3 regions of the Halobacillus seohaensis genome follow, and region 3 is predicted to be linked to each of the others. Evidence: riboswitches for the same ligand, from Rfam matches in the RefSeq annotation. Region 3 holds a riboswitch; each other region holds the start of a gene.
The links. A riboswitch is a leader RNA that binds a small molecule or an ion and turns the genes downstream of it on or off. The one in region 3 is predicted to bind thiamine pyrophosphate.

Region 1: it holds a riboswitch for thiamine pyrophosphate, as region 3 does, so the genes downstream of both, thiC (phosphomethylpyrimidine synthase ThiC) here and ACFQIC_RS00285 (LuxE/PaaK family acyltransferase) in region 3, are expected to answer to the same signal.
Region 2: it holds a riboswitch for thiamine pyrophosphate, as region 3 does, so the genes downstream of both, ACFQIC_RS10895 (acetylornithine deacetylase) here and ACFQIC_RS00285 (LuxE/PaaK family acyltransferase) in region 3, are expected to answer to the same signal.

The regions. Positions count from the first base shown of each region.
Region 1 is NZ_JBHSZV010000040.1:64,577-75,431, forward strand. Features, by position in the region: gene ACFQIC_RS15470 (serine protease) at 1-59, opposite strand, end outside; gene thiC (phosphomethylpyrimidine synthase ThiC) at 81-1,865, opposite strand; TPP riboswitch at 2,007-2,121, opposite strand; gene ACFQIC_RS15480 (IucA/IucC family protein) at 2,574-4,394, opposite strand; gene ACFQIC_RS15485 (lysine N(6)-hydroxylase/L-ornithine N(5)-oxygenase family protein) at 4,425-5,795, opposite strand; gene ACFQIC_RS15490 (GNAT family N-acetyltransferase) at 5,792-6,319, opposite strand; gene ACFQIC_RS15495 (IucA/IucC family protein) at 6,361-8,148, opposite strand; gene ACFQIC_RS15500 (pyridoxal phosphate-dependent decarboxylase family protein) at 8,145-9,668, opposite strand; gene ACFQIC_RS15505 (aspartate aminotransferase family protein) at 9,673-10,855, opposite strand, start outside.
Region 2 is NZ_JBHSZV010000027.1:6,377-17,231, forward strand. Features, by position in the region: gene ACFQIC_RS10860 (FRG domain-containing protein) at 1-34, opposite strand, end outside; gene ACFQIC_RS10865 (hypothetical protein) at 238-507, shown strand; gene ACFQIC_RS10870 (Spo0E family sporulation regulatory protein-aspartic acid phosphatase) at 741-1,007, shown strand; gene ACFQIC_RS10875 (hypothetical protein) at 1,027-1,227, opposite strand; gene ACFQIC_RS10880 (hypothetical protein) at 1,455-2,864, shown strand; gene ACFQIC_RS10885 (hypothetical protein) at 2,956-3,249, shown strand; gene ACFQIC_RS10890 (N-acetylmuramoyl-L-alanine amidase) at 3,830-5,167, shown strand; TPP riboswitch at 5,268-5,373, shown strand; gene ACFQIC_RS10895 (acetylornithine deacetylase) at 5,482-6,789, shown strand; gene tenA (thiaminase II) at 6,779-7,453, shown strand; gene ACFQIC_RS10905 (CBO0543 family protein) at 7,594-8,103, opposite strand; gene ACFQIC_RS10910 (sulfatase-like hydrolase/transferase) at 8,249-10,030, opposite strand; gene ACFQIC_RS10915 (sigma-54-dependent Fis family transcriptional regulator) at 10,440-10,855, shown strand, end outside.
Region 3 is NZ_JBHSZV010000004.1:1,078-11,932, forward strand. Features, by position in the region: gene spoVAD (stage V sporulation protein AD) at 1-453, opposite strand, end outside; gene spoVAC (stage V sporulation protein AC) at 453-932, opposite strand; gene ACFQIC_RS00265 (hypothetical protein) at 948-1,400, opposite strand; gene ACFQIC_RS00270 (DUF1657 domain-containing protein) at 1,478-1,684, opposite strand; gene ACFQIC_RS00275 (YjcZ family sporulation protein) at 2,389-2,499, shown strand; gene ACFQIC_RS00280 (class I SAM-dependent methyltransferase) at 2,827-3,333, shown strand; TPP riboswitch at 3,720-3,882, shown strand; gene ACFQIC_RS00285 (LuxE/PaaK family acyltransferase) at 4,120-5,205, shown strand; gene ACFQIC_RS00290 (acyl-CoA reductase) at 5,202-6,653, shown strand; gene ACFQIC_RS00295 (ABC transporter ATP-binding protein) at 6,666-7,409, shown strand; gene ACFQIC_RS00300 (ABC transporter permease) at 7,409-8,161, shown strand; gene ACFQIC_RS00305 (ABC transporter substrate-binding protein) at 8,158-9,180, shown strand; gene ACFQIC_RS00310 (3-oxoacyl-ACP reductase) at 9,194-9,964, shown strand.

The DNA of each region.
Region 1 (10,855 bases), on a different contig from region 3:
AAAAAAGCAAGATGATTTTTCGTTTGATTTATTTCTTCTTCAATATTTTGAACCTTCACTCGTAGCCCCTCCTACGGAATTTACTGATAAATATTACCCCCTGATTTCTTAAATTCCTCTGCTTTATCCTTCATCCCTTTTTCAATAGCTTCTTTTGTAAAAAGTTCATTCTCTTTTGCGTAGTTACGAATATCTTGGGAAATTCTCATACTACAGAATTTTGGTCCGCACATGGAACAAAAATGCGCCGTTTTTGCCCCTTCAGCAGGTAACGTTTCATCATGATACTCCGTAGCACGTTCTGGATCCAAAGATAAGTTAAATTGATCTCTCCAACGAAATTCAAACCGTGCTTTCGACAAGGCATCGTCCCTTTTTTGGGCTCCAGGATGTCCCTTTGCTAAATCAGCGGCATGGGCTGCGATTTTATAAGTAATCACTCCTTCACGAACATCATCCCTATTGGGTAAACCTAAATGTTCTTTTGGAGTTACATAACAAAGCATAGCTGTTCCATACCAGCCAATCATAGCTGCGCCAATTGCAGAAGTAATGTGATCATAACCAGGAGCCACATCTGTTGTAAGAGGTCCAAGTGTATAAAAAGGAGCTTCTTCGCACTCTTCTAATTGTTTGTCCATGTTTTCTTTAATAAGATGCATGGGCACATGGCCGGGTCCTTCAACCATGACCTGAACATCATGCTCCCAAGCGATTTTTGTTAACTCTCCAAGCGTTTCTAACTCCGCAAACTGGGCTTCATCATTGGCATCTGCAATGGAACCAGGACGTAATCCATCCCCTAAGGAGAAGGTAATGTCATAGGTTTTCATAATCTCACAGATTTCCTCAAAGTGAGTATACAAAAAACTTTCTTGGTGGTGATACAAACACCACTGTGCCATGATCGATCCCCCACGAGAAACGATACCCGTTAATCGCTCTGCTGTTAGTGGGACATATCGTAAAAGAACACCTGCATGGATTGTGAAGTAATCAACTCCCTGCTCTGCTTGTTCGATCAACGTATCACGGTAGACCTCCCACGTAAGATCCTCGGCAACGCCATTCACTTTTTCTAATGCTTGATAAATGGGGACTGTGCCAACCGGAACGGATGAATTTCGAACGATCCATTCTCGAGTTGTGTGAATGTCTTTCCCCGTTGATAAGTCCATGATATTATCAGCTCCCCAACGTGTAGCCCAAGTCATTTTTTCGACTTCCTCTTCAATAGAGGATGAAACAGCCGAATTTCCAATATTCGCGTTAATTTTGACATGGAAATTACGCCCTATAATCATTGGTTCAATCTCTGGATGGTTAATATTAGACGGAATAATCGCACGGCCTTTTGCCACTTCATCTCGGACAAATTCCGGATCCATATGTTCCCTTAGTGCAATAAATTCCATTTCAGGAGTGACCATACCCTGTTTAGCGTAATGGAGTTGAGAGACATTTCTTCCCTCTTTAGCACGCCATGGTTTCCGGTTTAATTCAGGGAACACTTTATCGTTTACCCGAGGATCGTTTTCGTCCTTATACCCATTATCTTCAGGACGGATTTCTCGTTTTTCATATTCTTCAACATCGCCACGTTCCTGAATCCATACACTGCGAGGGGTTGGAAGTCCTTTTGTAATATCAACAGAATAGTTTGGATCTGTATAAGGTCCACTTGTGTCATAAACCCGTAAAGGAGGATTTTCCTCTTCTCCAAAAGTACCTGTCGTTGGACTTAAATTGATTTCGCGCATGGGTACTTTTATGTCGGTTCTTGAACCTGGCACATATACTTTTTGACTTCCTGAAAAATTAGACATAATTGAAATGTTTTCTTTGTTTAATGAAGATGGTGACATCCTAAATCTCTCCTTTTTTTAAATATGAAGGACAAGATAAAGAACACACGAAGCAGGAAAGCTTATCGAAGCACATAAAAAAGCCGGGTCCATAATAAATGGTGGAACCCGGCTAATATGTATATAGAAGTTGTGTTACGTTGATGATTGTTCTAACTTCCCTACGCTGGCATGATCCAGATCAGGTCCAAAGAGTCAAGAAACTTTAACGCGTTTCCTTCTCAGCCCAGCTTATTGGGCTCCCCTAGTTATTTCTATTCAATTTGACTATAGTATATATGAGTTTTTTAAAAATTCCAATACCTAACCTGAGAATCGTTCTTTTAACTCATTTATTCCTAGAACAAAATATATATTTAGACCCTTATCATTACTGATTGCATTCCTCTATAATCTTAAAAATAATGATAGGAATCTTACTTTGACGACCTTATCCTGAAAAGACTGGTCTGATAACCTTGAAAGGAGTTTACGGTATTTTGTTTCGGTTGGGCTGGAGAATATAACGAAATACGTTTAGTCCGGTTCCGTTCTCTTCGGTCTGGAATGAGCAAGGGGAAACAGGGATACTCGCCGTACACCTACGGAAAGCGAACCATTTCCCCTGATCCCCATTCCTCTTTCTATAAACGGAACTTCCTTTCTTAAACTCTTTCAAAAATCCTGCTCGATTGCTTAATACCAACTATCCATTTTATAGAGAATAAGCTAACGACTTGGTGTTATGGATGAATGGATAAATCGAGCTAAATCGTTACTTACCTTTCCAAACTCTGATGCATGCGGCCGATCATTTCCCTCAGAATACCCATAGTCGACCATCCGATTCCGATTCAAGCATAGCTTCGTCAGTTTAGGTTGGAAGAAGTCAAACAACTTGAAACGTTCATATAAATGCGGGAAGCGATTTTGATAATCAGTAATTGATTGAGCCAGTAAGCTCCAAAAAGTTTCTTCATCTACCAGTTTATGATTTACTAATAAATTACTGAGGTACCTCAAGTGACAAATGAATAGGCCAGTAAAAATAAATTGAGTCAATCCTTCAGGTGGTTCCGTTCTTAGGACATGTTTAAGTTCACTTGTAACCCCTTTTAGTTCTGGAAAGTCTTGATCCGTAACATTGACATCATCCACAAAGTCCTTGATCGCTAACCGATGCGGCTTGGCATCTTTTAAGACAAGAATCGTGTTTTGCCCGTGTGGGGAGAAAACAGTCCCATATTGGTAAAGATAATGAAGAAGTGGATCCATAACGACTTTGAAAAATTGCCTCATCCATTCCTCTGCTTCAATATCAGATGCTTCTATTAAACTCATCACGAATGGATGGTCTTGATGATCTTCGTGTAGTAGAGCTGCTAAGGTAATTGCCTGCTCCCCTTCTTCAAGATACGTATAAATGCTCTCTCTCCAAATTGCACCGAGCATTTCGAGGTATTGATAGGGGGTATTCTCTATTCCACTATAAAAACGTTGATCGACGTTGATACTGGCATTTTCACCCGGCAAAATCACCCGGCACTCTTCTTTAAGAAAGGAATCATTCTCACACATACCTTTAATCAATTCAGTAACCTTAGGTGTGATCAACGTACGTTCTGAAGGTAAACCTCGATAAACGAGGGTATTTAAAATGCTCATCGGAAGTTTCACATGATGTTTCTTCTTGGAACTTTGATTTACGAAAGTTCGAATCGATTGTTGAGGAAGGTACAGATCTTCCCCATCCCCTAAAGGAATCAATTGTTTCTTAGCTATTTCTTCAGGAAAGTTCTGAATTAAAATATTTTTCCATTGCCATTCATGAACGGGTAAAAAGAAATAATCGGAAGGATCCTTACCATTTCCTTTAATTTCCTCATAAAAACGCCCCCTCTCTTGTTCGCTTAATTCTTTTGCTAATAAATCTTGATAGTTTAAATCGGACACAGATTGAAAGGATGCTTTATTTTGGTGGACGGCTATCCAGGATAATCGTATTTCTTTTTGTTGCTCAGGAGCATAAGAAAGATAATCATCATAACCAAAACCTATTCTTCCTTTGTTATACGTAATCCACGGGTGCCCCTTCATAAAGCCTTCTAATAGGGTATAATCTGTGTTCACAAGATCATCTGAATTGTTTGAGTCTTTTTCAAGCAGATGAACGTCAGCAATTAAAGTTGCGTTCATTTCTTTGATAAGATGACCCGTCGTTTCAGCCGACATCCCAATCAGTGGCTTAATATCAACCAATAACTCAATCACACTATCCGCATTTTTTCTCTCTCCACATTCCATGATTTCAATGGACCGCCATTTTACATCGAAGCTATCAAAGAAACGTTCCTCGGCTAAAAAGCAATACTTTTTGTCCTCCGAAACCTCTAGTTCATACTCACCTTGATTATCAGTCTTGGATCGTAATGTAGGCTTAATCATGTCCTCATACATATATTCGGAAAGCATTTTTGCTAACAATTTTTGATTAACCTTTATCCAATTTTCATGATTAAGTACATTCTTTATATCTTTAGTAAACAACATTAAATCCCCGCTTTCTTTACTTTTATCTAATCAGTCCATTTCGGAAAATGAATTAGAGAGAGTTTTCTCCGTTTTCCTGTGAATGCCAAACGTTTGAAATACATGTTCAGAATAGAGCGTATACACTTCTCTACCTGCAATCTGATTAATAATCACCGCGTTTCGATGAGCCCCAAGCCCAAGATCAGGTGCACCCACTCCATGGGTATGAAGTTCTCCATTTTGCACGAAAATCTCGTGATCTGTACTTAAACAGGTCTCTAATCCATATCCTTTTTTCACTTTATACCGACCGTGATCATCTATGTCTATCCACTCTTTCATATCATCTAGAAATTCAGGGAGTTTAGGTTTATAACCAGTTCCCAAGATGATAAGATCAACTTCTACTTCAAAATATTCCTCGTTCACATGATGGTAACCTACAAGCCTTAGATTATCCTCCTTCTTTTCAAGACTGATAATTTCTGTCATAGCCTGCAAATGGATATCAGGATATTCGTTTCCAATGGAACTTTCATATAAATAATCATAAATTTCGGCAATTGTGTCTGAGCTGATCCCCTTGTAAAGTAAATCTTGCTCTTTGAGGAGCTTATCCTTTTTGATCTGGGGTAGTTCGTAAAAAAAATCGATATATTCGGGTGAAAAATATTCAAGACCCAATTTCGAGTATTCCATGGGGAAAAACCCTTTCGATCGTGTGTACCACTGTAAGGAAACATCTTGATCTTGCTGGTTCTTTGCTATATCGAGAAAAACTTCCGCTGCACTCTGACCTGAGCCTATGACTGCAATAGAATCCGCTTCCCGACAAGTCTCTTTATTCGATAAATAATCAGCCGTGTGAAATACCGATGCACCTAAATGATCTTTCACATGTTCTGGTACAGAAGGTATAGAACCAATTCCCATGACAATATGTTTTGTTACATATTGCTCCAACGCTTCTGTCTGTTCATTCCATGCTGTGACTTCATAAACAATTTGCCCTGATTGCTGTTCGATCGGATTTACCTTTTGAACATTCATACCGAACCGACATGGTTTCAACTGTTCACTCACCCACCGACAATAGTGGTTATATTCTCTACGAGGAATATGGAATTTCTCAAAAAAATAAAAGTGGTACAGTCGATTATGTTCTTGAAGATAGTTAAGAAAACTGTAGGAACTTTTCACATCAACCATGCTTACAAGGTCAGCTAAGAAAGGAACTTGTAGGGTTGTTCCTTCTATAAGCATGTCCGGGTGCCAATTGAATTCCCTTTCTTTTTCTAAGAATAGGGACTGAACTTCAGATACAGAGTCTAGTAAAGCAGCCAATCCTAAATTGAATGGACCAATCCCTATTCCGATCACATCATAAATTGGGTTGGAGTGGTTCGTAGAGCCGATCATCTAAACCACCTCTTTTCAAATTCATTTCGTTCACAAAACATTAACAGTCCCGTTTTTTCTGGAAGGGAGATAGGTTTTAAAGGGACAAAACCGCACTTTTTAAAGACATGAATCATTTTTTCATTTCGAATATCTGGTTCAGCGATAATTTTTGTCGTATTTGCAATTTGGAATTGAAAGCGGATCATAGCTCGCAATAAAGGGAACGAGTATCCTTTTCCAAGAAACGCTTTTTCCCCTAAAAGTAAATGCACTCCTTGATCATAAGCGGAGGACGAATACGTGTGTTCTATAACGTCCCCCTTCACCCAGTACGCCTCCCAATAGCTCATTACCTGACCGTCTAAGTAACCTAAGTAAAGCGTATGGTGTTGATCCGCCAAGGCCTCTTTTAAATGCTCTTGAAACTTATGAAGCGGCAGGTTCAAATTCCAGAAAGGGTGGACATGCTCTTCATTCATCCATTTATGAAGGAGTTCATGATCTTCATAAGTCACTTGCCGAAAAGCTATCGTTTTCTTAATATCGTGGTCATAGCATTCGAATTCATAAGACATAGGTTCATTTACACCTCTCTAGCCAAAGGGTTATTCACGTTTGTATAAACAGATTGGGACTCCATCGGTCCAACAAGTTCATCCATATCATGAAAACGTGTCAGTAAGTTCGCTTTACATGGTAGGACTGGCTCTTCTAACAAACTATTTAAGAGTCTCATAGATTGGTTGGAATTTTGGTGATGCCCAACTAAACGCTCTCTTAGTACATTCAAAAGTTTCTCTTCTTGAATCAGGCCACTAGTACCAAAGCTGTTAATCAAACCAAACAAATGATTAAAGATAAAATAATAGCGCAAACGCTCCTCTGCCACTTCATCATCACAAATCGTGTCACTTTCTTGATTTAAACTAGGAAGTAACCTCTTGAGTTGATCAGATTTGGATTTACAGAAGTAGAATCCTTGATTATCCCGATAATAGAATGTGTCTGGATAACCATTTTTCATCCTAACAACAGAATTTTGCTGGTGTGCCTCTAGTGCCATTCCATAGGTCTTAAATAGCCATAACATAGGGTCCACAGTCAGAGACAGATATTGATTGAACCAGTCTAAACTTACTTCATCAACTGGACGTCCTTCTCTTTGAGCGATCCCTTTAATAATCGAGTAAATTCTAGGTCTACCTCCATATGCATGGTCTTGACCTAAGGCAGCGATCACACTCGTATTCTCGGCCTGTTTATAAAAAGGATTCTCACGTATGACCATTTCAAATCCTGATACTTCTTCATCTATATTCAAATTAAGATAAGCAGGATCGTTTACTATATGGAAGTTAGGAAAAGCCTCCTTCAACTTCCCTCCAAGTTCTGTACCAAGCAACCTTGAAACTTCCACCCCTCGCGCTAGTTCTTTTCGTTGGTTGATACGCAGAGAGTTCGTAATTTTTATCGGCACTGAGAATTTATACATATACTTGGACTCCCGGCAATAAACCGTCCTAAACGATGATGTCGGTGTAAACGACTTCCCAAGCGGTCCTATATACTCTAATTCTCTTTTTGCCAAAAGCGCTTGAATCTCTGATTTATCTAATAGGTACGGAACCTGGAGTGGGTGTACAGGAATCAAAATACGTTTTTTAGCAATGAAAGTATCCAGCCACTCTTGACCAACATCTCCCGCTTCATATAAATCTTCATATATAATATCGGAGGCTGATTTTTGGAGACTAGAATCTTGTACAACCGATGCTGTTTTTGCACTAAAATAATGAAGCTGAAATTCCCCTTGATGTTCTGGGGAATATTTTTGATCTTCTTGGTCCGTCAACCCTTGTTTACTTTTTGGTGTTGGATGAAGCAAATGACCGAATATTAAGGATTGTTCAGCATCGATATATTCAAAGTCTTCATTGTTAAGAGCCTCGGCATCCTTCATACGATAGTCAATATAAGTTTTTATCTTTTGGCAGCTCAGGATCACTCTTAAGATCAGCTCATCTTCCGCCTGCTCGTTCCCCTTTTCTAGTAACCACTCCTTGACTAAGAGAGTGACTAACGTAACATAGTCTATGTTCTTTACATCTTCATCGTCTCCTATCTGATAATAAAGAGGGAATTGAAATAAATGGCGATCCGTCAGCGACCAATACCTAACAGGAATAATCAATTTGATTTGCTGCCTGTTCAACTTGATGCTGATTACTTTCTCCACTTCACTGGATAAACGTGACATAAAAGAATCACGCTTATACGCATACTCTTCTTCATACTTGCCTACCTCTCGCAAATAGCAATTTAAAAAGCTTTGCATCGTTGCGTTTTCGGCTATTACTTTGGAATTCATCAACACTTGACACCCCCGTTTACTAATTGATTCCCTATCCCTTCTATATCATGGATGACTTCTTTCATATCACTAAACGTTGTTCTTGGGTTTAATAAAGTGAATTTTAGATAAGTGTCTCCATTGAAAGAAGTTTTGGCGACTACCGCTTTCCCTTCGTGAAGCAACTGTTGCTGGATCGACCGATTCAAGTCATTTCCATCGATAGAAATAGATGCTTTAGGTTGAAATCGAAAGATAACCGTGTTCAATTCAGGATCTACATTTTGAATGGAAAAGCTTTCAAGTCCTTTTAAATAATTAGCGGTCTCTTTGGCCAGCTCTAAGGTATCATCGATCATACTCCCCAATAAGTTGGTTCCTAACGTTTTTATCGTAAGAAAAAACTTCAATGCATCAAATCTTCTTGTCGTTTGGACCGACTTATTGACAAGGTTCACAATGCCATCTTCTTCATCTCGAACTGGATTCAAATAATCCGCATGATGAGAAAGGTAATGAAAATTATTTTGATCTTTAACTAGAAACAAGCCGCAGCTGATTGGTTGATATAATAGCTTGTGGAAATCGATGGTGATGGAGTCGGCCAATTGAAGTCCATTAACTTTTTTACAATGGGAATGACTGAAAAGAAGCCCTCCCCCAAAAGCTGCATCTACATGAAACCATATGTTATGTTCCTCAGATACTTCAGCGAGTTCAGGTAGAGGATCAATACTGCCAAAATCCGTCGTCCCACACGTTGCAACGATTGCGAATGGTAACAAGTTGTCTGTTTCCATTTGTGCCAGCGTTTGTTTAACATCGTCCACTTTCATACGATGATGTGCATCTGTTTTAATAGTCACTACGGCCTGTTCTCCTAAACCAAGGTGGGCGGCAGATTTTTTCACAGTAAAATGGGCTTCTTCTGAACAGATAATCCTCAAGCGACCAAATCCTTCTGGTAACCCATCCTGCTGTACACGTTGATCCCAATAGGTATGGCAGAAAGAATCTCGTGCTAGTAAGAGACCCATGTAATTAGACTGTGTCCCTCCACTAGTAAAGACACCGTCCGCTGTTTCAGGTAAATGAGCTTTTTCTGCTATCTTCTTCACCATCTCTTCTTCCACATAAGTAGCCGCAGTGCTTTGGTCCCATGAATCCATCGATTGATTCAGTGTCCCGATAACCAACTCTGCTACAATCCCAGGAAGCAGAGGCGGGCAGTGTAAGTGGGCGATGCTTTTTTCATGGGAAATGTGAAGACTATTTTTTAAAATAGGATCCTCCATAGAATCAAGGACTTCCTTTAATGATTGAGTCTCTTTGGTAAATTCCATCATGGGCTGGATCTCACTCTTAATGTCTTCCGGACTTTTTCCAATAAACGGATTATCTGCTTCTGTAATAACTTCCTGTAACTTCTGACTTACCAGCTCTACTTGTTTCCTAAAAGCATGGATCCCCTCTTCCCCTTGATGGAGAAAAAAGGATTCATACGCGTCCACATTCGTACGTGAATTTTCTAGGGTAATCATTCCATCACTCCTTCAGGGAAGCAGATACGGCGTCTTTGAAAATACTTACCACTTCCTTCACTTGTTCTTCCGTTATAATTAGTGGTGGAAGGAATCGAACGATTGAGCCATGTCTTCCGCCTACTTCCAAAATCAAGCCGCGCTTAAAACATTCATGCTGAATGTGACTGGCAAGTTCAGGATTTGCAGGTAAACTTCCAGACGAGGATGGAGCATGTGTCGGATCTACAATTTCAACACCAATCATTAACCCTCTGCCTCGCACATCCCCAAATTCAGGAAAGTCACTTTGCTGCTGTTGCAATGATTGAAGGAGCAGATTTCCCATTTCTTCAGCATGGCGATCTAATTCATTTTTTTTAATATAGTTTAGCGATGCTGTCCCTGCTGCCATGGCCATTTGATTCCCTCTAAAGGTTCCAATATGAGCCCCATGTTCCCAACAATCTAACTCTTGATCGTAAATGACAACAGAGAGTGGAAGACTACCACCAATTGCTTTTGAAAGAACAAACACATCGGGAACAATTCCCGCGTGCTCGAAGGAAAACATCTTACCTGTCCGACCAATTCCAGTTTGTACCTCATCAATGATCAATGGAATCCCACGCTCTTTGGTAATTCGTCTTATTTCCTGCAACCATTCAATTGGAGCTGGAATAGATCCCCCTTCTCCTTGTACCGTCTCTAGGATCATCGCTGCGGGAGGGAGAACTCCACTTTCAGGATCATCGAGTAAATTTTCAATATAAGTACTGCTCAGTCGATGGCCTTCTTCTCCACCTTTTCCAAATGGGCAGCGGTACGTATAGGGATAAGGTAAGAAATGTGTATCTGGCATTAACCCTTGAACTTTTTTCTTTGGACTTAAGTTTCCACTAATGGACATCGTTCCATGGGTAGAGCCATGATATCCACCCTGAAACGTTAGGATACTTTGCCTCCCTGTAGCCGTTTTGACTAATTTCAGTGCGGCTTCGATTGCATCTCCACCTGTAGGACCACAAAATTGAATTTTGGCTCGTTCACAAAACTCTTCTGGTAAGCAAGAGAACAATTCATTAACAAACTCTTCTTTTATTGGTGTTGTAATGTCTAATGTATGTAATGGCCTTTTATCTCTGATAACTTTCTCCATCGCTTCAATAACCACTGAATGATTATGACCTAAAGCTAACGTACCCGCT
Region 2 (10,855 bases), on a different contig from region 3:
CAAAATGATCCTGTGTGATCTTTTCAATTGTCACGAATCGATCCCCCTAACACGATTTTTACGGAAATAAGTGGTTCGTCCTCTTTAGCATTCTTCAAAAACATGATTCTTATGAATGAACGATTTAGACCCACTGGCCGTATTTTTAAATTTATAGGACACCTCCTACTAACTCCTTTCGATTATAGATTCGAAGGGGTTATTTTTCATGCCCAAAAATAAAGGAGGAAACGGTAGATGAACTACATTAAAGAGTTAAACGCATTTTACAATCAAATCGAACTACATTCACTTTCAAGCTCAGCGATTGTGTTATGGGGAGCTTTGATGCATTTCAACAACATATCAGGATGGAAGAAGGAATTCTCGGTGGCGGCTTCATCGTTACGATCAAGATCGGGTTTAAGAGAAAGTTCTTTTAATCGGGGGTGTACGGAACTAAAGGAGAAAGGTTTCATCAAGCACCGTTCCGTTCACCGAAATCATGCTCCGATTTATCAAATGTAAGCAACGGAACGGCCCTGTGGGGAATGTGGGGGTAAGGTTTATGATGGAGTATGAAAGTTCGTGGATGTTTAGTATTAGCGATTGAGCAGAAAATTGTGTGAATTATCCAAAATATTGGGATTATGCTCAAAACCTTTCATAATCTGTCGTAAATATAAAGGTGGAGGTAGTCCTTCACCTGGCTGGGCAGAAGTTTAATATAATTTTTAATGGGTAAAACAAGGTGAGGCCCTTTGGATATTGCTCTTTTGGAATCTTCTAAAGAGGTTTCTAAGAGAAGGGGCTTTATAAATCCCCTCTCAGATAAACTTAGACATCGAAAGGAAAATAAAATAGTGTCATCTATCAATGATTTAAAAGAAAAAATAGAACAGACAAGACAAAAAATGTATCGAGCCTATAAGAATAATCCTAATGATCCTCAAGTACTTATCATTTCCCAAACACTGGATATGCTTTTAAATGAGTTAGAACGTAAGAAGGGGAATTCAAAAAAATAATACGACTCATTCGGTAAGTCTATTTATCGAATGGGAGAAAACGAATTCCCTTCCTCTTAGCTGCATCTTTCATAAGGTGAAGTTCAGAATACATAACTTCAGATAAAATTCCTTTTTTAATGTTTTTATGGATTTCATCATGAAGGCCCATCAATAATTCAAGTGGAATATCATCGTAGACTGATGTTACTTCGTGAAAATTTATTTGTTGGTTTAACATTATTATAGTTCCTCTTCCTCATCTATTTTGCTGATCTTTTCCTTTGAAAGCGATTTCATAATTATATTTTATCATGATTCTGGTCATTCGAATAGGCTTTTTTATTGAGGTCTTATTATTGGGGTACCACTCTGCGATAAAGGATTGTGGTTCTAGTCTCTAATAGTAGACTATGAAAACAAGGAATCATATAATGGAAATATTCACTAGGGTCAGGAGTTTTAGTAATGAAGAAAGTTTCCATGTATGTATACGCAGCCATCATTAATTTATATATTGTGCTCTTTTATGTTACTCGTTCTTTTCAAAATGATGACTTGCTAATGATTCTTTCCTTATTAGGGGTCTTATCTTTACTTTTCTCTTTCTTTTATTTAACGGCTCGGAAACGATTCCTTCCATTATTTTTGATTTTATTTGCCTTTTTTATTTTAATTACATCCCAATCATCCCTTCTCGAGGGACTTCTTCAAGGATTTCGCCAAATGACAAGTTTGATCGCGATCTTATTAATTGTTCCGATTATTAGTTGGATTTTGGACGAAGAACCATACATAGAGAAAATCATGGCATTGGCGGGCAATTTTTTAAATACGAGCCGAAGATTTTATTTTGGGATCATGATGATTACCCAAATTTTATCCTTCTTTCTTCTATTTGGATCGATTCAGACAGTTTACCAGTTTATCCAGGGGTTGTTAGGAAATAGAAAAGGAGAAGCTTGGGAAAATTTTAAAGGAACAGCTTTATTGCGTGCTTTTTCACTTTGTACGCTGTGGGTTATTAGTATTCCGAGCTTTGTTTTTATCGTCAATTTTTTAGATGCTTCTTTATGGCTTTCGATGCTGCAGGGTGCTTTTATTTCGTTAGGTGCGGTAATTATTGCCGTTATTTTTTCTCACTTTGAAGAAAAGCATTATAACATTGATATTACGTCTGCCCTTAAAGAAGAGATCGAAAAAGCTATTGGTTCGCAAGTCAGAGGAAAGTTAAGTCGTGAAGTGATTGAATTCATTTGTCTCTTTATCTTAATATTTGGCACGATATTTTTTCTGCACGGGGTGTTTGGTTTAGAAATTCTGCTCATTATACCTCCTGTGATTTTAAGTTATACGCTTCTTTATTTCTTTTCTAAGCGAAGATTCACGAGCTTACGGAAGAATGTAAGGCATTATTTTACGGGATATTTAGAATCGAAATCGCAACAGTTTAGCATTCTATTATCCGTAGGCCTTGTGATTGTTGCTTTGAATCTATCTGGATGGGGTGAGATGCTCATTGATGGTATTTTAGTGATGGAAGAAACCATTCCTTTTATAAATATCTTGAGTATTTTACCTTTTGTTCCTATGGTGCTCAGTTTCTTTGGCATTGGCCCGTTGCCCGTATTAGTTTTAGTTGGTGGGGTGTTGCAACATGTGGCTTTACCGTACCCGCCGGAGCTGTTAGTGCTATCGATAACGTCAGGAAGTGTCATTTCTGCGTTGCTATCACCATTTATTCTTCCGGCTATTGTGCTGAGCAGTGAAAATGGGCTAAGTATTTTTAAAAATGGCTTTCAATTTAATATTTTATATGCGGTTGCTTTTTATACGTTCGTTCAAGCTTACTTGCAGATTGTCTCTATCACTCTTTAAAACGAGCTTCTTGCTAAATTTGCAGTTAAATGAAGAATAAAGCAGGAAGACACTTTTTTTTGTTGAATCATTAAACATAGGGGGCTTGTTTATGCAATCGATAAAGTTAAACAAAGTGTTTCATTTGGAAAATAACAATGAAATTAATTTCTCTAGAGGTTTATTGCTTATTGATGATCAAGGGTCTCTTGATAATTGGAGAGTAAGTTTAACGAAAGTTCAAGATACTCATGTTTTTATGGAGGATTACAAATCAGAGAACGAGTTCCGTTTGAATTTGCTTGATTTTGATGGGAATAGTTATATAGGAAGCTTAGCTGTTGATATGATTTCCGCTAACACCACTGTTTTGATGGTATCTAAAGGTGAGCTTAATGGAGAGTGAAGAAGCCAACCTTATAGGCATGTTTACTCTTAGAATAAAGAATTGGGAATGAGAGACCATTCGATCGTTATTTAAATGATCGAATGGTTTTTGTTTTGTGAAATTCTTTTAATCATGTGTGCATTGGTGAGCGTCGGGAGGATATGGTGTTCTGGATGAGAAGTGGTGTCAGGGTCTTCTGCGATATTAGTAGTTGATGATTGTTGAGTTGCGAGACCTGACCCCAGATGTGTGGCTCTTGCGGTAAAGGCTTTTTGGTAGGCTTTCTATCTATCAGTAGACATCGTTTCCTAACACTGCATAGGAGTTTTTCGTGTCCAATTGGAGTTTACTTTTTGAAACAGACGTTTATACTTATTGAAATGCTTCCAACCTTTTTAACAATCCCTCCATATTTGTAGATAATTCCACCGTTTCTTTAGATAATTCCTCCATCTCTCCCGATGTAGTGCGGAAACTGTGTTGGGGCCTTTTTTAAGGCAATCTCCTTCAAACACCGCCATTTCTTTATCGCTAAAACATAGAATATAATATTACCGATTTAATAATGGAAAAGTGAAGATAGAAAGGAGGATTTTATATGTTTAAATTGTATTTAGATCCAGGGCACGGTGGTAATGATACAGGTGCTTCTGGACATGGTTTGCTTGAAAAAGAAATAAACTTAGATATTGCGTTACGAATCCGTGATATTCTCAACAATGAATATCAGCAGGTTGAAGTAAATATGAGCAGAACAACGGACACTTCGGTTAGTTTACGTCAACGAACGAATCAAGCTAATGCTTGGGATGCAGACTATTTTTTGTCTATTCACTGTAATGCTTTTAATGGTTCAACTCGTGGTTATGAGGATTTTATTTATAGTGGATTGTCCAATTCATCCTCTACTGCCCAATACCAGAATGTCCTGCATGAGGCAATCATAGCTGTGAATGAATTAACGGATCGTGGCCAGAAAAAAGCGAATTTCCATGTCTTGAGGGAATCAACTATGCCTGCGCTCTTGACGGAAAATGGTTTTATTGATCATTCAGGCGATGCAGCGAAGTTGGCTGACGCCTCTTACCGTCAAAAAGTCGCCCGCGGACATGTGAATGGTCTAGAACGTGCTTTTAACCTTGAAAAATCAGCATCGGGAACTAGGTTGTATAAGGTGATTGCTGGCTCTTTCCTCGAAAGGGCGAATGCAGAAAAGCGAGTAGCTTACCTTGATACACATGGGATTTCATCCTTTATAACAGAAGTCTCTATATCTGGTAACACACGGTATCGAGTCCAGGCTGGTGCTTATGAAAGTAAAAGTAATGCAGAAAACCGTGTAGCTGAAGTGAAAAGAGCGGGGATAACAGATGCTTATATTATAGAAGAAGGTCAAGGTGACTCCGAAGTGTCGGGGTATAACATCTCAGGTTCCGTAATTTTGTCTCCGGAACAAATGGATCAATTTGTCCAAAAAATAAATCCAGATGCGCCATCATTAGGAATTTATTATTTAAACTTCGGGACTTACTACGGCCTTAGGGGTGATGTTGCATTTGCTCAGGCTCTTCATGAAACTGACTATTTTCGTTTTACGGGTATAGTTAACGAAAGTCAAAATAATTTTGCAGGAATAGGAGCCACAGGACCAGGTCAACCAGGGGCAAACTTTGCTACAGCAGAGGATGGAGTTTTAGCCCACATGCAGCATTTATATGCCTATGCTTCTACACAAGCTTTACCAGACAACTATCGTTTAGTGGATCCGCGCTTTGACCTCGTTCAGCGGGGAAGCGCAACCAAATGGGAAGCGTTAAACGGAAAATGGGCTGTTCCCGGCGATCAATATGGCCAATTGATTTTAGGGTTGTATCAAGACATCATCAACGCAAGTATAGATCAATTGGAAGATATTCTTGCACAAATAAAAGGTTAAGCTTCCGGTTCTTTGATTGAATTAATGAAGTAAATATGATAAAAATGAAAAGAAGAACAATGAAGAATTAAGAAATAATTTTCAAGTAAAACTGAATAGTATTCACTGCTAGGGGTGCTTTTAAAAGCTGAGAAAGACCGTTAACGTCTTAATCCTTACAATCTGAACTAGGTAATACTAGCGAAGAGAAGTGGTGTGTTGGACTATTGTTAACTAGTGTTTAATATAATAGACATTTTTGTCACAACCTCACTTCTTTTGGAGAAGTGAGGTTTTTTGTTGTTATAAAACTTAACGAAAGGTGGATTAGAAAGATGGATAAAAACCTTCAATTGCTAATCCAACAAGTGGATGAGCGTAAGGAAGAGCTGATTGAATTATTAAAGGAGCTTATTTCATTTGAAACACCGGCACCGCCGGCCAGGAACACAAAAGAAGCTCAACAGTATGTAGCTGATTTTTTAAAAAGATATGGCTTTTCTATTGATCTTTGGGATGTATATCCTAATGACCCGAACGTTGTCGGTGTTTTAAAAGGCAGTGACTCCGAAAACTATAAAAGTCTTATCATCAATGGTCATATGGATGTTGCTGAAGTTAATGACGATGAAGAATGGGAAACTGATCCTTTCACTCCGACTGTTTGGGAGGATAAAGTTATTGGGCGTGGTGCAGCTGATATGAAGGGCGGTATCGCAGGAGCTTTATTTGCCATTCAATTGCTTCGTGAAAGCGGATTGGAACTGCCAGGTGATTTAACATTTGAATCGGTTATTGGGGAGGAAGTTGGTGAAGCCGGAACTTTACAATGCTGCAGGCGGGGCTATGATGCTGACTTTGCAGTAGTTGTAGATACGAGTGATTTACATATCCAGGGACAAGGTGGTGTAATTACCGGCTGGATTACCGTAAAAAGCAAACAAACATTCCATGATGCAACAAGAAAAGATATGATTCATGCTGGCGGAAATCTATTTGGGGCTAGTGCGATTGAAAAGATGATGAAAGTTATTGAAGGACTTCAGGAACTTGAGCGACACTGGGCAGTAACAAAAAGCTACCCTGGATATCCGTCTGGCACCACTACCATCAACCCGGCTGTCATCGAAGGTGGACGAAATGCAGCCTTTATTGCTGATGAGTGCAGGTTATGGATCACTGTCCATTTTTATCCGAATGAAACGTATGAACAGGTGAAAGAGGAAGTGGAACAACATATTTTAAATGTAGCTAAAGGGGACCTTTGGTTAAAAGAAAATCCACCTACCTTTGAGTGGGGAGGTTCATCAATGATTGAAGATCGCGGAGAAATTTTTCCTTCCCTTGAAATTGATCCAGATCATTTAGGTACGCAAATGTTAGCTCAATCGCACGAAAACGTAAGTGAAAAGGGAGCTGTTGTTGATGTTTCCCCAACGGTTACTGATGGCGGCTGGTTAAGCGATGCTGGTATTCCGACGGCTATTTATGGACCAGGGGATCTAAACAATGCTCATGCTGTTAATGAACAAGTATCGATCCCTCAACTGATCGAATATACGAAAGTGATTCTGCAATTCATTTATACATGGAGTCATACAAATTCAAAAGAAAAGATGGGAGAGGAAATGGATGACATTTAGTGAACGATTATATGAAAAGTTACAACCCATATGGAGGAAAAATCATTCGCACCCGTTTGTGCAAGGATTAGGGGATGGCTCTCTTGATCCAGATAAGTTTCGTTTCTTTATGATTCAAGACTACTTATACCTTATTGAATATTCAAAACTATTTGCTTTAGGCAGTTTCAAAGCTGATGATGTTGAAACCATGGGGATATTCGCCAAGCTTCTGGATTCAACCTTAAATGAAGAAATGTCCCTTCACCGCCAGTATGCTGCTAAATTCGGGATTACTGAACAAGAGCTTGAGAACGCGAAACCTTCTCCGACCACCTTAGCCTATACCCATTACATGTTGCACGTCGGTCAAAATGGCACATTAGCCCACCTTGTTGCAGCCATTCTTCCTTGCATGTGGAGCTATTGGGAAATTGGAAAAGAACTCGATGAGATACCAGGAGCAAGCGATCACGATCTTTATGGAGAATGGATTAGAATGTACAGTTCGGACGACTTTGGTGAACTCGCCCAATGGTGCATTCAACTTCTTGATGACTTGACTGAAGGTAAGCCTGTGGAAGAGTTGGAGAAACTGGAGGAAATTTTCTTGAATACGACTCGGTTTGAATATATGTTTTGGGATATGGCTTATAACAAAGGAATGTGGCCAACGGACGATTAAGTTCAAGAGGGAAATATGCGGGAGCGCGCCAGCTGGATGTGGTGCTAGACGGGAAGTGGGGTCAGGGCCTTCTGTGATATTGGTAGTAGAAGGTTATGAGTGTGAGAGACCTGACCCCTATTCTAATAAAATGATTGTGATTATATGTAATCAAATACTACTAAATAAAATAGTGCACAAAGGACCGAAAGAATTAACGCTAACAGTTTGTTCACATGATGAATTCGTATCATAGGAAACATTAAAACAACAAACAAAGAAGACCATCCATAGTGCCATCCATTGTGGTAAGTTAACACACCGAACTCCTTGCCTCCCCACTCAAGGATTAAAAAAACAACGATCCATTTTAATGTGTATATAAGTTGTTTCTTAAATACACTAGGATAACTCGATAAAAAAATGAAAGCTACTAAAGGGTTGATAATCAGATTGTGTGAGAAATGAACGTTCATTAGATTGAAAATTGAATCTTGTTGAAGTTCCCACAAATGAAAATGACTATGTGATATAAACTCGTAAAGGAAAGTCGCTAGGGAGATGTATATCATTGTAGGGTAATAGTGCTCCCAGTTTTTCCAATCCCCTTTAATTAAAGAAAGTATTATAACTAATATTACGAGAGTTAAGTTCAAATTCTTTCCCCTCACTTTTATAATCTTATAATAGTTTTCACCATAAAACGAACATGTAATACCATTTTTTTACATAAATAAATAAATATACCTATAGAGTAAGAGGCCAACCAGAAAAGTATCTGGTTGGCCTCTTGTTTTATAAAAAAATTGTGACTGATTACTCTCCTGTACAATTACAAGATGGCATACCAGGGACGATTCCACTTGTTGGATGTAGTCTTTTCTGAATGCATTGTTGTTCAAGCGTATTGGTTAATAATTGTTGGATAATGGTTGATTTTGCCGTTGCAAATGAAGGGTCAGCTAAATTTCTTTCTTCTAGTGGGTCTGTTGCTAGATTGTATAACTCAAACTGATCTGGAACAGGTTCTGTTTTTATTGTCGTTAGGCAGGTCGAGCACTGGATTGAAGTATTCTCAATTGAATCTCCTTTTGTTACGACAGTATCATTACAGCCAGGATCACTCCAGAACTGAGGATTATCAAAATAACGAGCAAATTTCCAAATCTCTTCTTCGTTATTTCTTCCAGTTTTGAGCTTTGTAATTACAGCTTCAGTGTGATTAGGCTGAATGACCGATTCGTACGATTCACCTGTGGCCGTGGTTTGGTTCAGTCCTTTTGTAATATCATCATCAGACATAAAGTAAAGCGGTTCATTTGATCTGAAAAATGGATCATTTCCTTCGATTAATGGTTTCAAATTTCTTCCGACTAATGGATGAACTTCCGTGTGGTCTTTAGCGAGCTTTTTTTGGATAGTTTCAGCATCTATTCCAGCCAATCCTAGCAGTGTCGGCAGGATATCGACATGACTGGTTAGCTCATCAGTTTTTTCATTGTCAGAGAAAAGTTTTGGACTGTGAACGATCAATGGAACGTGAATAGATTCTTCATACATGTTATACCACTTTTGATAGAGACCGCCGTGGGCCCCAAGAAGTTCTCCATGATCGGAGGTGAATAGTACGATTGTATTTTGATAGAAGCTTGACTTTTGAAGAGATTGAAAGACTTTATGCATTTGTTCATCGGCCTTCTTTTGCAAACTGTAATACAATTGCCGGTAAAAATTGTTGTCAATGATCGGTTGTAAAGCTTTGGGATAGGTAACGCGGTAACTTTCTTGGGCTTGTGGCTTAGTTGATAGTGACTCCCGGACGGTAGGTGCTGGTGGAATTATAGGAAGTGTTGGATCGATTTCAAAATTAAACTCTGGGGAAAGTTCGGTTAGTACACCATATAGCGCAATATCGTGTGGATTGACAAAAGAACTCATGATGAACCAAGGAGTATCGTCTTTATTTGATTGTGCATCAAGGGACTCGATCAGCTTCACACTCTCTTCTGCATAAACCTCGTCACGACCACTTGTACCTATGGCTGCTGATGAACCTGAATTCCTGGGATTAGACCCATGAGGTTCTGGACCAATCCATTGATCGAAGCCAAAAGAATCAAGTCGGTTAGATTTTTGATAAATGGATTCTTTTTCTTTATTTGGAACCCCAGTTGATGAGTTATAACTTGGGAACGCATTGTGTGTACCTGGAATTAAAATATCTTCATCTGAAGCGTGCCATTTTCCTTTCCAGAAAGTCTGATATCCCGCTGCGCGAAAATAGTCTCCCATAGTAGGTACTGTATTAGGGTCAAGCCAAAAGACATCAGGATCAAACGCTTCTTTTGCGACCCCTGTCGTTTGAGAAACTCCGTGAAGTGATGGATACTGCCCCGTATATAAAGTGGTTCGACTCGGAGAGCAGGCAGTACTACCTGCATAATGGTTTAAAAACTCCATACCGTTTTCTCGTAATAGTTTTTGTGTGATTAAGTTCTTTTTTTGCCATTGCTTCAACTCTTTGGTTTCATAAACTGATGGAAAGCGTTGTTGGTCTACCATTAAGATGAGGATATTGGGTTGGTTCTTTTTCTCCATTCTAGACGTCCTTTCTTGTGTTTCTGGATATATTACTACTATATGTTTAATCGTTGATTCTGTCTGTGTATTATAAGTCACTACTTAGTTAGGTGAAGCTGTCGAAAACAGGGAGCTTTCGATTGAATATTGTAGTTTCAGAAAGGAAAGGAATACTATACTTATGAATTCAATAAAAGTTGGATAGAGAGAAGAACGCTAGCTAATGTTAGTGTTCTGGATGAGAAGTGGGATATTGGTAGTAGAAGGTTATGAGTATGAGAGACCTCCAGATGTGTGGTTCTTGCGGTAGAGACTTTTGGTAGGGTTTCTTCCTTCTTCTCTACCTTGAATGAGACTTGATTCATTTCACTTAATGTGAAAAAATAAAATTGAACTGTTTAAATATGCAACGATTGGTGGTGTAGTAATGATCAAAACTTTAGTGATTGCTCCCTACCAAGGGCTTGCAGAGATTGTAAAAAGTTATCAGAATTATGATAACGAGCTGCAAGTTGATATAAAATTGGGGAATCTTGAGGATGGAGTATCGATAGCAAAGAGGGCAGAATCCGAGGGTTATGATATCATCATTAGTCGTGGTGGGACGTCGAACTTAATTCAGGAGGAGACAAACCTTCCTGTTGTCGACATAAAGGTAAGCGGCTATGATATGCTTCGAATTTTCACATTGCTAAAAGGCACGAATGGAAAAGCGGCTTTAGTTGGTTTTTCTAATATATCTCGTGGAGCCTCTACGATATGCAGTATTTTGGATATGGAAGTGCAGACGATAACGATCAGCAACAGTGAAGAAGTAAACGCACATCTCGATGGGTTAAAAAG
Region 3 (10,855 bases):
TTGAGAACCGTATTCTGTTGGGTAACGAAATTGTTTTTCAACCGCAGCATTGTGGCTTGATGAACCAGTCAATACACAGTCCGCTCCACCATGATTGATAAGAAACGCGGCTAAAGCAAGTCCTTCCATGGATGTTGAACAAGCACCGAATAAACCTAAGTACGCAGCACCGATCGTTTTTGCTGAAAAACTCGTAGGCGTAATTTGGTTGATTAAATCACCGCCAAGGAAAAACTGGACATCCTCTTTTTTAATATTAGCTTTTTCAGTAGCTCTTAAAGCGGCTTGTTCCAACATCACTTTATGAGCTTTTTCAAACGTGTCTTCTTTTATCCAAATATCCTGATGCAGAACATCAAAATCTTCTGCCAATCTTCCTTTAGCTTCAAAAGGCCCGCCAACTGTACCAGTAGAGACGATCACGGGTTTATTATCGAAAATCCATGTACGCATTATAGTCCACCCCACTCTATGAGAATGGTTTTGATGAGGGCGATGACAAACGCTGCAAATACACCGGACATGATGACAGAACCGGCAAGTTTAAACATGTTTCCGCCTACTCCAAGAATAAATCCCTCGGTACGGTGTTCCATAGCTGCTGATATAACGGCATTCCCGAAACCTGTTACAGGTACGGCTGAACCAGCCCCTCCATATTGAGCAATCCTGTCGTAGACTCCAAACCCAGTTAAGAGCATAGTAATGAAGATCATCACGGCTACTGTAGGGTTGCCTGCTGTTTGTTCAGTGAAGTTGAAATTATAAATGAAAAAGTTTTGGATGAACTGTCCAATCAAACAAATCAATCCCCCGATTAAAAAAGCCTTTATACAATTTGTAAGGACGGGTCTTTTCACTTCACGTTCACTTTGAAACTGTTGGTATTCTTGTTGAACAGGGGAAAGATTCTTTTTTTTGTTATTGGACATGAAGAACACCTACTTTTATGTTTTTTCTTTAGAAAGTTTAATAATGCGATTAATTTCCGTCGTTAGTTTTTTCTTATTTATCTTCCCATTAGCTAATTGCTGTTTCAGCTTCTCTACTTCCAAATGGATTTTTTTATCCAAAGAAAGAGTAACATTGTGACCTGAAAATTGTTTTTCAGCCTGTCCTGTTAATTTCTTTTCAATTTTTTTCATTTGAAAACGTTCATTATGTGGGACTTGGGCTGCAATCAAAAGCTTTTTGTCGTCATTAATAGCCTGAAGATCCTGCAAATGGTTTTTCTTTTGCAAAACTTCCTCAGCTTGTTTAGACACATTTTGATCGTTTAATTCACCATTTGAAAGTTGTTGTATAGGTTGAGAAGAATCCGTTTTCTTCGTTTCATTATCCGATTGGCAGCCAGCTGCTAACATGAATAATGTAATCATTAGGATTAATAATTTTTTCATATGAATTCACCACCTCAGATAAAACGATTGATGAAGGAACAGGCTAGCAATGATAGCTAACCTGTTTCATTCATCATTTATTGTTGTTTGTATTGAGGTTCTTCCTGTTCAATTTCGGTGACACGAGATTCTAAATTATTGATAATAGTCTGTGTGTCTTGTGCTGACTGTTCATATAGTTGTTTAGCTTGCTGATTTTCTGTTCCGAGTGCAAAAGTTTCAAAACTTGCTTGCGCACTTTTTAGACCTGCTACGGTTGTTTTTACATCACTTATAACTGTCATTTTGTTCGCTCCTTTTTTATCTTTTTAACAAAGTTATTTTACACATATTATTACTTGTTATGATTTACTATTTATTCCATTCTATTTGTGAAATCTGAGAACATCCTGGCAATGTTTTGTTAATGAAAAGAAAAAGGAGTGGTAGTTGTACATGAATTCATTTCACTTATTCATACTACTGTCAGATGTGATTTGCATTGAAATTCATTGTCTGCCTGTTCTTTTATTATTTATACTTCCCAAAGAAGATATGACTGATTATTTTTCACTAATGCAGGTTGGGGAAGGCGTTGCACAGATCAGTATACTGATTTTACTATTCCCTATCTTGGATAAAAAAATTAACGCAAGAATTAAGTGAGGCGATTTTAAATTATCTTTATTCTGGTGGCTCAGTAGATACTTTGGTGCTTATGATTCCCTTATATCCACAATAGATGGAGAATTCAAAAGTGATTTAACCACCTATTTTAATTCGAGCCAAATCAGTGATGGAAAAATGATCGTTTAAATCTATTCCTCAGACAATGTTAGGCACTACTAGTTGAGCTACAATAATATCCCTTCGCTATTAAGCGGGCTGAGAATAAAGAAAGAATTATCACTCTTTTCGTCTTGATAATTTCATTTGCTGATATCCATTAACTTATTGTTTCGGTATTACTTAGAGAAAAAACAACACAGGGTAAAAAAGGAGGGGGGGTATGTCTGGTAGATACGGAGTAGGTTTTGGTGTGATTGTTGTTCTGTTGATTCTATTGATCATTGTTAATGTTATTTTGAATATAGTTCTATTTCTGAGGTTCTTTGTTTAATAAAAGTTCATCGTCTACTTTGTGTACATAAAGATTTCTTCTGAATTTAAAAAAGCCAAGAACTAGGTATCTCGGCTATACTAAACTGTTTCAATAAATAAACAGTAGCGAAACAAACTTTAAGATCCCTTTTAAATGGCCGTTATTATGGTTAGTAAAATCTATATGCGTTCCTTACATTTATTAACAAGAGAGAAGATTTGTATCATGCGTAAGCTAACTTTGAAATGATTTAAAAAGGAGTAGAATTAAATGGAATTATCGCCTTCTTTATACCATTGGCTAATACGACCTAAATGGATCACCCAAAAGCATATACATCAGAATGTGAAAGAACATTTTGACTTTGAAAATAAAAAAATTTTAGATTTCGGTGCAGGTACTGGAGCTAATTGTCCATTATGTTTACCCAGTAATTATTATGGAATAGATCCCGATGTAAGTAGAATTAATTATGCAAAACGAATTTACCCTGATTATACATTTGATGTATTTAAAAACAGTAAAATTCCATTAAAGGACTCTTCGGTTGATGTAATTTTAATTGTTGCGGTATTGCACCATATTCACCCTAAAGAAATTAAAACCTATATAAAAGAATTTCAGAGAATCCTAAAACCAAATGGAGGTAAGATTATTGTTATGGAGCCCTGTTTTACTAATGAAAAATCCATTAGTAATTGGTTTATGGACAAGAATGATAATGGAGATTATATAAAGAACGAGAAAGCGTACTTAAATTACTTTCAACAGCACGGATTTAGGGCTAAAGTCTTAAAAAAATATAGAAAATGCTTCTTTTATCATGAATTATTCTTCTGTGCTTCCATATAATTTTTCCATCATTCCTTAATTTTAAAAAGGTCTAAATAATCATGTTTAAAACAGAGTTTATATGGAGGTTAATCAATCAATGAAAACGAAAACAATCATCTTAATATTGTCTGTTGCTTTGTCAACTAGTGTTTTATCTGCATGTAACGTAGATAACAATGAGATGAATGAACAACCTTAGGATGTTAATTATGATCCCACCCGCTATAACAATGGGGATAGAGGGCCGGAAGCCAATTTTGATGCATTATAAATAAGTGTTACGTGTCAAAGTGAATCTTTGCTCGTTTTATCGTAAATCTAGGTTGTCAATCTGTATCAACAGGTTGATTGACATTTACAAATGGGATAGATAGTATGAATATGACGAAAATTTAATAGTGAAATCATTTCACTAGGGGTACCTTTCAGGAGATGGATAAGCGCTAGGACGTTAGCATGCTATGCTTATTCCTTTACTGACTAAAGGTTGAGATTAAAGTAGAGACTTTAAGACCCTTAGAACCTGATCTGGATCATGCCAGCGTAGGGAAGTGGAGTTGTAGCATAAGTATATACCTATCAATTATTCAATATGCCAATACAACCACTTTTCTTACATGGTAAGAAAAGTGGTTTTTTCTATGATTAAATTTAGGCTGTCAAAGCAGATATTTCCTTCTAGGAAGAAGAAATTCCTGTCGCAGTCCCGTGCAAATCATTTTAAGCTTAGGTAATGTCAAGGCGTTACGTACTTGATATGGTTTCTGGCAAAGTGCTTTTTAAAATAGAAAGGAGTGTATTTATATGGAACCACAGGAAATCATAAATCGGACCATAGAGTTTATAAATAATCGCGATGATTCCGAGACATCATTTAATGAGCAAGCTTTGCATTTATTTGCCTATCAATTCAGAGTTAATCAACCGTATCAACAGTTTTGTAGGCAGCAGGGAAAAACGGTGCGAACAGTAAAGTCGTGGCGTGACATACCAGCTATACCAATTAACGCCTTCAAAGAACTAACACTGAGTTGTGAAGACCCAAGCCAAGTGGAAAGAATTTTTATGACTAGCGGGACGACACAAGGAGTTAAAGGAAATCACTACCATCCAACACTACAAGTGTATGACCGATCGATGATCCGTAACTTTAAAGAAAGATTTATGAACCGGACGTCGAGTATCCGAATGGGAGTCCTTTTCCCAACCGAAGAAGAAATGCCAAATTCTTCACTGGCTCATTATCTCGCATTGGCGGTACAAGAATTCGGAGCAGAAGGTAGCCGTTATTTTATAGGTCAAGAAGGAGTCCAAGTGGGACCCTTAATCGAAGCATTAGAAAAAAGTGAAAACACCGGCCAACCGTATGCCTTAATGGGGGCCACCTATAGTTTCATTCATTTATTCGATGAGTTAGAACGCTGCGGCAGAAGGTTTTCCCTACCCAAAGGAAGTAAGTTGTTAGATACAGGTGGTTTCAAAAACCAGGCACGAGTGATGACCCTGGATGGTTTTTATGACCTGATGCACCATTATCTTGGTGTTCCTCATTCTGCATGTATCAATATGTATGGAATGACAGAGCTGAGTTCTCAGTTTTATGACACTGGTAATGAAAACGTTCCTTCTGTCAAATCAGGGCCGCACTGGACTAGAACAAAAGTAATGAATCCTTTAACCGGAGAAGAGGTTCCGCAAGGAGAAAGGGGAATTCTAGCCCATTGCGATCTGGCTAACTTCAATTCGGTGTCGACCATTCTAACGGAAGATGTAGGTGTGGAAACGGAAGATGGTTTCCTTTTGCTGGGAAGAGCAGAAGGCGCTGCAGCCAAAGGATGTTCCATAAACGTAGAGGAATTTATAAAGGCGACAAAGGGGCTTTCAGAATGAAGGAGGTAACGGGGTATCTTCCATCGATGTATCGAGAGGAAGTGGAGTATAACATATTAACCTTTAAGGGTAACAACCAGACACTAGATATCTATGTCCCCCTTCTGTCCAATGAGCAATTTACTCATATGGCGGAGCACGTGAAACAAGCAAGTGTAAAGGTTTTAAAAAAAAGAACTGTTACTCAGATTGTGGAGAAAATTGACGATGTTATTGGAAAACTTCTAGACAGAAATAATCCATATCGGAAAAAAGCAGAGGCTTTTCTCCCGATTATTACAGGATATGACAAAGAAATGATTCGCTTGGGATTAACATCCTATTTGAAAAATTTTCGGAAACAGGAGCTTCAACGCTTTTTGGTAGAGGACTTTGGGAATCCCTTGCTTTTAGATGATTTTCAACCGCGTCCCAAAAAAAGTTATTCGAAGGCAGTTGGTCCTAACTTGACTACTCATATATGGGCGGGAAATGTACCGGCACTTCCACTTTGGAGTCTGATTTCCGGGTTACTAGTAAAGTCAGGTAATATAGGGAAAGTGTCCAGTTCAGAACCATTGTTTGCAACTCTTTTCGCACAAGTATTGGCAGAGGTCGATCCAGAACTCGCTGACTGCCTGGCTATTGTCTGGTGGAAGGGTGGAGATCAAGAACGGGAAGAAAATATCTTTCAACAATCGGATGTGGTGGTGGGATATGGGGGAAATGAGTCACTGGATGCGCTTAAAACACGTGTTCCACTGACCACTCGGTTACTACCATTTGGCCATAAAATAAGCTTTGGAATTGTTTCTGAAGCGGGGCTAGACGGTCGTAAAACATGGAAAATTGCACATGATGCGGCCTATGATGTCATCCGTTATGATCAACAAGGTTGTTACTCCCCTCATGTCTTTTACGTCCAGCGCGGAGGAAGGGTTTCACCAAAAGACTTTGCATATTTTCTTGCACATGAGCTAGAAAATTTCAGACGTCGATATCCTCGTCGAACGCTAGAGATAGAAGAGGTTTCGATGCTTGCAAGCTGGAGGCAAAAGGAGGAGTTTCAATCCTTTTCCGATAAAGAAAAAGAAGTCATAGCTGAACCTTCAGGTTCTTGGACTGTCGTTTACGAGGAAAACAACCTGCAGCTGACGCCAAGTAGTCTAAACCGTTCAGTTAAAGTCCAAGCCTTTGATTACTTCGAAGAGTTGATCCCATATTTGGCACCCCACCGATCCCTTCTCCAAACTGTTGGGGTAGCGGTAACCCCAAAAGAATTATTCAATCTCGGAAGTTTGCTGGGAAACATAGGAGTCAACCGATTGACAGCAATTGGAGCCATGACTTCACCTGAAGCGGGCTGGCATCATGACGGGCGGTTCAATCTAGCAGACTTAGTCGAGATGGTAGATATTGAGCAGACAGCAGAAGAAGGTGCAGAACATTTTGCCCCATATATGGACTAGGAGGTTCGTGGCATGAGCTATTTAACGGTGGACCATGTGTCATACAGCTATGAAGGAATAGAGAATGTTGTCCAAGACGTAGAGTGGAAGATACCTAAAGGAGAATTTCATTGTTTAGTCGGTAAAAGTGGTTGCGGAAAATCCACATTGTTAAAAATGGTAGCTGGACTTTTAAAGCCTAACAGAGGAGAGGTTTATCTAGCTGATCAAAAAGTAGTAGAGCCCTCCGCAGAGACTGGTTATGTCTTTCAATCCCCTACTCTATTAGAATGGAAGTCCGTCCTTGAAAATGTGTTGCTTCCTATTTCGTTAAAGAAAAAAACGTCAAAGCAAGATTACGATGATGCACTTTCCTTATTAAATATCATAGGTTTGAAAAGGTATGCAGACACTTATCCTTCCAACCTATCTGGCGGCCAGCAAAGTCGAGTGGCCATCGCTCGCGCGCTCATCCGAAAGCCGACCATGCTGTTTTTGGACGAGCCGTTTGCTGCTTTAGATGCGATTACAAGGGAGGGCCTTCAAGAAGACCTATTAAAAATTTGTAAGACGTATCAAACAACGGTTTTATTTATCACCCATGATATCGCAGAGGCTATTTATTTATCAGATCGAGTCGCCGTGATGGAGAAGGGGAAGATTATATACAATTTGAAGGTTGACTTGAAGAAACCTCGGACAGTGGAAATGAGGTACAAACCCTATTTCAATGAGATGGGATTGAAGCTAAGAAAAGCTTTAAAAGGAGGACTCTGATGAAGTATGTTCGAATTTATTCCTTTCTCTTGTTTGGATTCCTCCTTGTAACCTGGGAGTTTATTGCGGGTTTTATGTCTGAGTTAGTGCTGCCTGCTCCGTCTGTGGTAGTTTTTACTTTGTGGGACGGACTACGAACAGGCTACCTGCTGCCGCATATATGGCGTACCACAACGGAAGTACTACTAGGTCTGGCATATGGGGGCGGCCTGGGATTTATCTTAGGATTATTAATGGGAGAAAACGAGTTTTTAAGGCGTTTATTCTACCCTTATGTGATTGCTAGTCAAGCCGTACCGAAGTTGGCTCTAGCCCCGCTTTTTGTTTTGTGGTTTGACTTTGGCATAACATCCAAAGTCGTGATTACAGCACTGATATGTTTTTTTCCGTTATTAGAAAATACGGCCACTGCGATTCAATATATCGATCCGAAAAAAATGGAATTGTTCAAGGTCCTTCAGGCTACCCGATTGCAAACATTGATCCGATTAAAGATACCTACAGGATTGCCGAGTATCCTGGCAGGAGTGCGTGTAGCAGTTGTCCTGGCAGTTGTTGGAGCGGTGGTTGGAGAGTTCATCGGAGCAAGTGAGGGTTTAGGGGCTATGATTATAGCTTCTCAAGGGATGATGGATACCCCGCTTATGTTTGCCATATTAATCGTACTTACGTTGATGGGAATGATTTTGTATCAAACGGTGCACCTCATCGAGAAATTATTATTAAAACATTATAAGGAGGATGGATTATGAAAACACTGATCTTGCATAGTTTAGTGTTCACACTGATAGTTGGATGGTTAGGAGGATGCGGGTCGGATCAAGACCAACAAACTGAATCTGATGAGGAAAAAGGAGAGCTACAAGAAGAATTAAAAGTAGCTAGTTGGAGTCAGCATATTACGGAACAGACAAACTTGCTAGTTGATGAGGAGAAGAGTTTCTTTCGTGAACAGGGGATTGATCTTACGGTTATCCCTGGTCAAGGCGGAGGAGATGCCATTAAAAATATTTTAACAGGAAAAGCAGATGTCGCGTTTACGGATCCGGGCTCTCTTTTCTTTGCCTTAGATAAGGGAGAAGATCTGAGAGTAATATACAACATTTATCCTCAAAATGTCTTTAACGTCGTTGCATTAAAGGAAAGCGGCATTACAAAACCTGCAGATTTAAAAGGGAAAAAAATTGGGGTGTATAGCCTCTCCAGTGGGACTCGCCAAAATCTTCTAATACTTCTCAATCAAGTAGGGTTAACAGAAGACGACGTGGATATTGTCGAAACCGGTCTATTAAACTTTGCTCCGCTGATGCAAGGAAAAGTGGATGCGACAGCTGCGACTGACACTGGTTTGTTTATTGGTAAACAAAAAAGTCTAGGTGAAGTAAATGTCATGGAAGTAAAAGACCATTTAAATTTCCCTAGTGATTTGTTTGTAGTAACAGAGGACGTGTTTCAGCAGAAAAAGGGTCAATTGCAAAAGTTTTTGACTGGGTATCGTAATAGTGCAGCATGGATGATGAAAAGCCCAGAGGAAGCTGCAAAGTTAGCTCAAGAATACACAACCGATGGCAAGGATATCGAGAATAACATGGAAATAATCAAGTTACGGAACAAATCAAGCGTTTCGTCCTTAACAGAGAAAAAAGGGCTTGGGACGATTGACACAGAGAAATTACAACGAGCTGCAGACACGTATAAACAGCTTGATCTTATTGACAAAAGTTTGAATATGGAAGAAGTCGTAAATACCGAACTACTTCCCGCAAAATAAATGGAGGATACTTATGAAGAAGTTTAATAATCAAGTGGTATTGGTCACGGGGGCAAGCCGGGGAATTGGAGCAGCAATGGCCCGGGAATTTGCCAGTGAAGGTGCGACAGTTATTGTGAATTACTTACAAAGTCATGAGGCAGCGGAAGAAGTCGTTGCATCTTGCATCGAACGGGGTGGCGACGCCTTGGCGATCCAAGCGGATGTAACCTCTGGATCGGCAGTAGAACAAATGATCAAGGGTATTAGATTAGAGATGGGTAAACTGGACATAGTCGTCAATAATGCTTTTAAGCCATACAGATTTAACCCCGATGAACGGAAAATGTCTTGGGACTTGAAGTGGGGGGACTATCAAGAACAAATAGAGGGTGCCCTCCGTTCCACCTACCATGTCTGTCACGCTGTGGTTCCTGAAATGAAGAAGCATGCCAAAGGAAGCATCATTAATATCTCATCGAACCTAGTTTCCAACCCGATTATACCTTATCATGATTATACGACAGCAAAGTCTGCAATCATCGGATACAGCCGAAACCTTGCGGCTGAATTAGGTGCTTTTGGCATCCGGGTGAATTGTGTAGCGCCTGGCTTAGTATACCCAACGGAGGCAAGTTCAGAAACAAAAGAAGAAGTGAAAGAAACGATTATCTCACAAACGCCGCTGCGTCGTATCGCTTCACCGGAAGATATTACAGGACCAGTCATGTTTCTAGCCTCTGATTGGAGTCAATTTATGACTGGGCAGACGTTATATGTAGATGGTGGTCTCGTAATGAACTAGGGAGATATCGGTGGAGAATCGTAAACTAGCTATATGAAGGTAGGATTGTGTTTGAGCGTTTCTTCTATGAAGGATTGCAGTGAAGGTATCAGATGAAACTAACATAAGTTGTTTTCTTGAAGAAGTTGATAGCCAATCAGATTAAACAGAGTAGAAAAAATTTGTTAGTTTAATTTAAAGACTTAAGTGATTTTGAATCATTATTCCTAAATTTGGATGTTGATAAAAATATAATTAGTGTTATTATAGCCTCTTACACTACGTATGCAGAATAAATAAATATAGAGACATTAGAGACAATTGATTGAAATATAAAGGGTATAGGTAGTGTTATTAGTCTTTCATCATTAAATTGATGGAAGGCTTTTTTTGTACAACAGAATGTTCAAAAGCAACCACTACTTTTATCCATGGCTGAATTGAAATTTAGCCTGAGTGGGATTTGGGAGAAACATATAATATATTTAAGAATTTCGTTATGGGGCAGAAAGGGGGCAGAATTTCATCAATTTTAAAGGTTTTTATTCCCTTAAGATTCGATTACAGGACGGAACTAGCTGTTCAACGAAATGGTTGAACAGCTAGTTCCGTTAATTATTATGTGCTATTGAGAGGAGCTTTAAACATAAAAAAGCCGAAGCTTCAGCTCCGGTAACGTGAGATGAATGATAACCATTAAGAGCTATCCAGTGTAAAGGGGAATCTTATAGCTCTGCGACTATTATATGGGAATTTTTCAGGAAGTATTCAGCTATTTAGAGGGTTTAATTTGGACGTAAAAGATTGAAGGAATGGAAATAGCTGAGGGGGGATGTTGATAATGGAAAACTTAACTTAGAAATGGATCTACCAGAAGGTGATTCCTCGTTCTGTGTCGTATATTTTAATGGA